Regions from separate parts of the Streptomyces sp. GL_148 genome, predicted to be linked through region 1. Evidence: riboswitches for the same ligand, from Rfam matches in the RefSeq annotation. Region 1 holds a riboswitch; the other holds the start of a gene.
What was found. A riboswitch is a leader RNA that binds a small molecule or an ion and turns the genes downstream of it on or off. The one in region 1 is predicted to bind glycine.
Positions count from the first base shown of each region.

Region 2: another riboswitch for glycine. It lies ahead of gcvP (aminomethyl-transferring glycine dehydrogenase); the one in region 1 lies ahead of gcvT (glycine cleavage system aminomethyltransferase GcvT).

Region 1 is NZ_CM174396.1:6,114,716-6,118,609, forward strand. It holds gene glyA (serine hydroxymethyltransferase) at 1-305, opposite strand, end outside; gene gcvH (glycine cleavage system protein GcvH) at 321-704, opposite strand; gene gcvT (glycine cleavage system aminomethyltransferase GcvT) at 842-1,957, opposite strand; glycine riboswitch at 2,142-2,247, opposite strand; gene AC3IYI_RS28150 (AAA family ATPase) at 2,474-3,160, shown strand; gene AC3IYI_RS28155 (enhanced serine sensitivity protein SseB) at 3,247-3,894, shown strand, end outside.
Region 2 is NZ_CM174396.1:1,349,552-1,353,445, reverse strand. It holds gene AC3IYI_RS06175 (DNA polymerase IV) at 1-438, shown strand, start outside; gene AC3IYI_RS06170 (PRC-barrel domain-containing protein) at 1,057-1,422, opposite strand; glycine riboswitch at 1,542-1,640, shown strand; gene gcvP (aminomethyl-transferring glycine dehydrogenase) at 1,839-3,894, shown strand, end outside.

The DNA.
Region 1 (3,894 bases):
TTCGCCTGCGCACCGGAGTGCGGCTGGACGTTCGCGTGCTCGGCGCCGAAGAGCGCCTTGATGCGGTCGATCGCGATCTGCTCGACCACGTCGACGTGCTCACAGCCGCCGTAGTAGCGGCGGCCGGGGTAGCCCTCGGCGTACTTGTTGGTCAGGACCGAGCCCTGGGCCTCCATGACGGCGACCGGAGCGAAGTTCTCCGACGCGATCATTTCCAGGGTGGACTGCTGGCGCACGAGCTCGGCGTCGACGGCCGCGGCGACGTCCGGGTCGAGCTCGTGGAGGGGAGTGTTCAGTACAGACATCAGGGTTCCCTGGGGTCAGTTGCCGGAGGTGAGAGCGGTGTACTCGCCGAAGGAGAGCACGTCCTTGGGCTCCTCGGAGATGCGCACCTTGAACAGCCAGCCGCCCTCGAAGGGAGCGGAGTTCACCAGCGCCGGGTCGTCGACGACGTCCTGGTTGAACTCGACGATCTCGCCGGAGACGGGGGAGTACAGGTCGCTGACCGACTTGGTCGACTCCAGCTCGCCACAGGTCTCACCCTCGGTCACGGTGTCGCCGACCTCGGGAAGCTGGGCGTAGACGACGTCACCGAGCGCGTTGGCCGCGAACTCCGTGATGCCGACCGTCGCGACGCCGCCCTCGGCGTCCGACAGCCACTCGTGCTCCTTGGTGTAACGCAGCTTCTGCTGGGGGTTGCTCATGACCTGATTCTCCTGGATGCGGGGGAGTGGATACGAACGGTGTGTCTTGCGTACCGAGACGGGGCGCGGGGGAGCGGCCGTACGGGAGACCCGGGCGGCCGGGGCTTCCCGGGGCTCCCCGGGAACGGCGGTGAGGGTTACTTCTGCCGCTTGTAGAACGGCAGGGCCACGACCTCGTACGCCTCATGCGTACCGCGAATGTCCACGCCGACGCCGGAGGTGCCGGGCGCGGCGTGCGCCGCGTCGACGTAGGCCATCGCGATCGGCTTGCCCAGCGTCGGGGACGGGGCGCCCGAGGTGACCTCGCCGACGACCTGGCCGTCGAAGGTCACGGAGAAGCCGGCGCGCGGCACGCGGCGGCCTTCGGCGATCAGGCCGACCAGCTTGCGCGGCGGGTTCGTCGCGGCGCGCTCGGCGGCGGCCTCCAGAGCGGCGCGGCCCACGAAGTCGCCCTCCTTCTCGAACTTCACGACCCGGCCCAGCCCCGCGTCGAACGGGGTGAGGGAGGTGGTCAGCTCGTGCCCGTACAGCGGCATGCCCGCTTCCAGGCGCAGGGTGTCGCGGCAGGACAGGCCGGCCGGGACCAGGCCGACGCCCTCGCCCGCCTTGGTCAGCGCCTGCCACAGCTCCACGGCGTGCTCGGGGGCGACGAACAGCTCGAAGCCGTCCTCGCCCGTGTAGCCGGTACGCGCGATCAGCGCGGGCACCCCGGCGACCGTCCCGGGCAGGCCGGCGTAGTACTTCAGCCCGTCCAGGTCGGCGTCGGTGAGGGAGGCGAGGATGCCGGGGGACTCCGGACCCTGCACCGCGAGCAGCGCGTACGCGTCGCGGTCGTCGCGGACCTCGGCGTCGAAGCCGGCGGCGCGCTCGGTGATCGCGTCCAGGACGACCTGGGCGTTGGAGGCGTTCGCGACGACCATGTACTCGGTCTCGCCCAGGCGGTAGACGATCAGGTCGTCGAGGATGCCGCCGTCTTCCCGGCAGATGTGCGTGTAGCGGGCGCGGCCGACGCCGACGGTGGAGATGTTGCCGACCAGCGCGTAGTCCAGGACCTTGACGGCCTCGGGGCCGGTCAGGGTGATCTCGCCCATGTGGGAGAGGTCGAAGAGACCGGCCTTGGTGCGGACGGCGTTGTGCTCGTCGCGCTCGCTGGCGTACCGCAGGGGCATGTCCCAGCCCGCGAAATCGGTCATGGTGGCACCGAGGGAACGGTGCAGCGCATCGAGGGCGGTCAGGCGGGGGGCAGTGCTCATGGGTGTGGCTCCCGGGTCCCAGGGCATGACATGACGAGGAGGAGTTCCTCCCCATCTGTCATCGGAACCTGAGAGGTTCGCCGAGAGTTCCCCGCTTCCAGGGGAAGGCCATCGACTTGCACCTTGGGTGGAACCGTCGCCGGGGCCCTCACGGGCGGTGGCGCGGCTCGCTTTTCAGATCTGCCTCATCCACGCGGTACGGGGCCTGAGAGATTCAAGGGAGGTACTTGCTCCTTCGGCGCCCGGGCACCGCCTTGCGGCGTACCCCGGGACTCTCCCGCGCGGATTCAAGCGGCCGGTATGCAGTTAGGTGTCCAGATGGCGCACATCATTGCACGACGTGCGGCCGAATGGGGGAGGGGGTCCACGCGGGGAGCCGACCCGGGGCGGAACCGGAGCGGAAACCGGAGCGGAAACCGGAGCGGACCGGGAGCGGAACCGGAGACCCCGGATTACCGTCTCTTTACACTCAGGGGGACAGGGTCCAGGCGACCCGTCGCGGGGGAGGCGAACACTGTGCGGAGATTCGGACTACTGGCGGCGACGAGCACCGGCACCGTCGAGGGCACGGTGGCCGGGGTGCCGTCCCAGCGTGGCGTCGTACGGGATCCCGCGGCGGGCGCAGCGGCGGGGGAGCCCGCAGCGGTACGGGACCTGCGCGGGGCCGAGGGCCCGCGGCGGCTGCGCTTCGCCGCGGGGGACGTCGTGGTGGTCTCCGGACTGCCCGGCGGCGGCAAGAGCACCCTGATCAAGCGGGCCGCGGAGGGCGGCGGCATCGACTCCCAGGACGCCCGCGAGCGGTGGGAGCGCCGGATGCCGACCGCCCTGCCCTACGCGGTGTACCGCCCGGCGGTCCGGATCGCGCACTACTGGGGCCTGTGGCGGGTGCTCCGCTCCGGGGCCCCGGCCGTTGTCCACGACTGCGGCACGCAGAGTTGGGTACGGGCGCTGCTGGCCTCGGCCGCCCGGCGGCGCGGCCGTGCGCTGCACCTGGTGCTGCTGGACACCACCCCGGAGGAAGCGCGGGCCGGGCAGGCGGCGCGGGGCCGGGGCGTCTCCGCGTACGCCTTCGCCCGGCACCGGGGCGCGGTGGCCCGGCTGCTGCGCGAGGCCGAGGCGGGCCGCCCGCCGGCCGGCTGCGCGTCGGTGACCCTGCTGGACCGCCCGGCGGCGTCCCGGCTGACGTCGATCGGCTTCCTCTAGCGGCGGCGGGGGCGGGCCCCGGCCGCGGTGTCGCAGGCGCCCGTTAATCTCGGGTCGAGACCAAGGGCAAGCGAGCGGAGACGTACATGTGGCCGGGTAACGAGCTGGAACAGGTGCTCGGGGCGGCGCTCGGACAGGCGGACGCCGGGGGGCGGATCGTCGAGGTCCTCGGGCGGAGCCGGCTGTGGATCCCGCTGCCCGGCGGGGTGAACAGCCTGAGCCTGCCCACCATGGAGATCGAAGGCGCCGCGTACGTGCCCGTCTACAGCTCCGAGGAGCAGTTCCGCGCCTGCGTCGGACCCGCCATGGACTTCGCCGTCGCCCCCGCCGTGGACTTCGCCCGAGGCCTGCCCCCGCAGCTCGGCCTCGCGGTCAATCCCGAGGGATCCGTCGGCGTGCCCCTGCCCCCGCCCGCCGTCGCGGAGCTCTGCCGCACCGGCCGCGGCCCGCTCGACGGCCCCGCCACCGGCGGCCGGGTCCGGCTGTTCGAGCCCGACTGGCAGGAGGACCCGGTCGAGTTCCTGACCGCCGCCGCGGAGGAGTTCCGGGCGACCGGAGTCGTCGCGTCCGCGCACCGCTGCCTCGCCAGCGTCGAGGGCGGCTCGCCGGAGCTCTACGTCGGCGTCCGAATGGTGGGATGGGAGCCCGGGATGCGAAACGCCCCGATGGAGGCGCTGGGCCGGGCCCTGACCCGCGTACCACCGCCCTGGCCGGTGCAGTTGATCCTGCTCGAC
Region 2 (3,894 bases), 4.8 Mb from region 1:
GTGGGGCAGGGCCAGGCAGCTGTGCAGGAGCAGGCCGCCGAGCAGGGCCAGGCGGCAGGGTCAGGGCAGCAGGAGAGCGCTGGGCCCGGTCAGGGCGATCAGCGGGGTCAGGGTGGGGTTGCTGGGCACGTGCTGGGTGCCCAGCAGGCTCAGGGCGCTGGGCAGGGGCTCGGGGGTGCGGGGGGCGTGGGAGGTGTGGTTGAGCGGCGGTGGCCGGCCGGGAGCGATGTGCGGCATGCGGTGTACGGGCCCGGGTGGGTTCAGGGCAGCGGGGTCGGGCGGGTGACCGTACGGTTCGAGCAGCCCGGATCAGAGCCGGGCCGGGTGCGAACGTTCCTGGTGGACGACCCCGAGCTGGAGCCGTCCGATCCGATGCCGCTGGTCGGGGAACGGGCCGTGGGGGTCGGGGGCTCGACGGCTTCCACGGCTTCGACGTGAGTCTGCGAGGTCATGTCGTTTCGCCGCGCCTGGGCGCCCGGATTCCGGGGTGCGCCTGGGGAGCCGTGTGCTGCCGGGGTCCGTGGCGGCGGGCACGTACTTGATGCCTGCGGCCGGTCCACGCGGTGCCACCGGGTGCCGCATGCACGCTGCTGGATGCCGGCTGCGCAGTGTGAGGCGCTGAGTATCAGCTAACCGCTGGTAGGTGCCTGCTGCCCACTGCCCGCTACCGCTGCGCGCTGCCGTTGCCCGGAGCTGCTTGCCGCTGCCGCTGCCGCTGCCGCTGCCGCTGCCGTTGCCCGGAGCTGCTTGCCCGCTGCCCGCTGCCCGCTGCTCGCTGCCCGCTGCCGCTGCCCGGTGTCTGGGCTTGGCGCCTGCTGCCGCCGTTGCCAGGTGTCGGCCGCCGCTGCACCGTTCCCGCTGGCGGGTGTCAGTTGCCGCTGCCTCTGGTGCACCCTGCCTGCCGCCTGGGCGTACGCCGTCTGGCGCCTGGTGTGCGGTGTCCGTTGGCGGGCGTGGGTGGGGGGAGGGGGCGTGGGGGGGATTGTTTGAGGGTGTGCCCGTGGGGAGCCCGCTGCCCCGGTTCGTTGGGGGGCAGCGGGTGTGGGGGTGGTGGGGTCAGGGGGTGTCGGGGGTTTGGTGGCCGAAGTCGTGCTGGAAGTCCGACGGGAGGGCCAGGTCCAGGCCGTAGTGGTGGTAGAGCTGCAGCTCCTGTTCGGGGGAGAGGTGGCGGCCGACGCCGAAGTCGGGGGCGTCCTTGATGAGGGAGCGTTCGAAGGGCACGCGCAGGGTGTCGCCCACCATCTCGCTGGGCTCCAGCGGGACGAAGGCGTCCCGGCTGAAGAGTCCGGTGCGTACGGCGGCCCATTCCGGGACGCCCGTGGCGTCGTCGAGGTAGACCTCGTCGACGGTGCCGATCTTGGTGCCATTGCGGTCGAACGCCTTGCGGCCGATCAGGCTGCGGGGATCGATGTCGGTCTGCACGGTCCGGTCCCTCCACTTGGGCGCAACTCCTCCGTAATGACTACAAAAGTGCATTTCGGGAGAGGGGGCCACTCGAGGGAGGTGACCAGATCCTCGCTGGTAGGCTGGGTGACGGCTGTTGACCCTGTGCGGGAGAGTCCTCCGAGTGAGTGAGACGGAGGCGCCGAAGGAGCAAATCCTCCCCGGAATCTCTCAGGCATACGTACCGCACGTGGTGAGGCCACTCTGGAAAGCAGGTGTGGGTACCGGGCGCGCAGTGCCGGTCCCTCTCCTCACCGACGGTGAAAGCCGGATCTCGTGGGCGATCCCCACGCGGCCCGGTGAAGCTCTCAGGTTGTGATGACAGAGGGGGAGGCCGTCCGGGTGCCCGCGCCGTGGTGCCCCTCGCAGGTCGTACGACCAGGAGGCCTCCGTACATGACCGCCAACCGCATTTCGCTCTCCCAGCTGGAGCGAGGCATCCCCTTCGAGCAGCGCCACATCGGCCCGGATGCCGAGGCGCAGGCGAAGATGCTCGCTCAGGTGGGCTACGGCTCCCTCGACGAGCTCACCGCCGCCGCGGTGCCGGATGTGATCAAGACCACCGCCGCGCTGAACCTGCCCGAGGCGCGGACCGAGGCCGAGGTGCTCGCCGAGCTGCGTCAGCTCGCCGACCGCAACCAGGTCCTGTCGTCGATGATCGGCCTGGGTTACTACGGCACCTTCACGCCGCCGGTGATCCTGCGCAACGTCATGGAGAACCCGGCCTGGTACACGGCGTACACGCCGTACCAGCCGGAGATCTCCCAGGGCCGCCTCGAGGCCCTGCTGAACTTCCAGACCGTCGTCGCCGAGCTGACCGGCCTGCCGACCTCCGGCGCCTCCCTGCTCGACGAGGGCACGGCGGCCGCCGAGGCGATGACCCTGGCCCGCCGCGTGGGCAAGGCCAAGGGCAACGTCTTCCTCGTCGACGCCGACGCGCTGCCGCAGACCATCGCGGTGATCGAGACCCGTGCCGAGCCGATCGGCATCGAGGTCGTGGTCGCGGACCTGTCGGACGGGATTCCCGCCGAGATCGCCGAGCGCGGCGTTTATGGTGTGCTCCTCCAGTACCCCGGTGCCTCGGGCGCCGTACGGGAGATCAAGCCGGTCATCGAGCAGGCGCACGCGCTCGGCGCCATCGTCGCCGTCTCCGCCGACCTGCTCGCCCTGACCCTGCTGACCTCGCCGGGTGAGCTGGGCGCGGACATCGCGGTCGGCACCACCCAGCGCTTCGGCGTCCCGATGGGCTTCGGCGGACCGCACGCCGGCTACATGGCCGTCCAGGCCAAGCACGCCCGCTCGCTGCCTGGCCGCCTCGTCGGCGTCTCCGTGGACGCGGACGGCAACAAGGCCTACCGTCTGGCGCTGCAGACCCGTGAGCAGCACATCCGCCGCGAGAAGGCCACCAGCAACATCTGCACCGCACAGGTGCTCCTCGCCGTCATGGCCGGCATGTACGCCGTCTACCACGGCCCGGACGGGCTGCGGACGATCGCCCGCCGCACCCACCGCTACGCCGCCCTGCTCGCCGCCGGTCTGACGGCCGGCGGGGTCGAGGTCGTGCACGGCGCCTACTTCGACACCATCACGGCGCGGGTCCCGGGCCGGGCCGCCGAGGTCGTGGCCGCGGCGCGCGAGGGCGGGGTCAACCTGTACCAGGTCGACGCCGACCTGGTCTCCGCCGCCTGCGACGAGACCACCCTGCGCGCCGACGTCGACGCGGTGTGGGCGGCCTTCGGGGTCACCGCCGACCTGGAGGCGCTCGACGCCGCCACGGCCGACGCGCTTCCCGAGGGGCTGCTGCGCCAGGACGCGTACCTGACCCACCCGGTCTTCCACCAGCACCGCTCCGAGACCGCGATGCTGCGCTACCTGCGCAAGCTCGCGGACAAGGACTACGCGCTGGACCGCGGCATGATCCCGCTGGGCTCCTGCACCATGAAGCTCAACGCGACCACCGAAATGGAGTCGGTCACCTGGCCCGAGTTCGGCCAGTTGCACCCCTTCGCCCCGGTCGAGCAGGCCGAGGGGTACCTCACGCTCATCACCGAGCTGGAGGAACGTCTCTGCGAGGTCACCGGCTACGACAAGGTCTCCATTCAGCCGAACGCCGGCTCCCAGGGTGAGCTCGCCGGCCTGCTGGCCGTCCGCGCCTACCACCGGGCGAACGGCAACGAGCAGCGCACCGTCTGCCTCATCCCGTCCTCCGCGCACGGCACCAACGCCGCGAGCGCCGTGATGGCCGGCATGAAGGTGGTCGTCGTCAAGACCGCCGACGACGGCGAGGTGGACGCGGACGACCTGCGCGCCAAGATCGAGCAGTACCGCGACGAGCTCGCCGTGCTGATGATCACGTACCCCTCCACGCACGGTGTGTTCGAGGAGCACGTCGCCGACATCTGCGCCCAGGTGCACGACGCCGGCGGCCAGGTCTACGTGGACGGCGCCAACC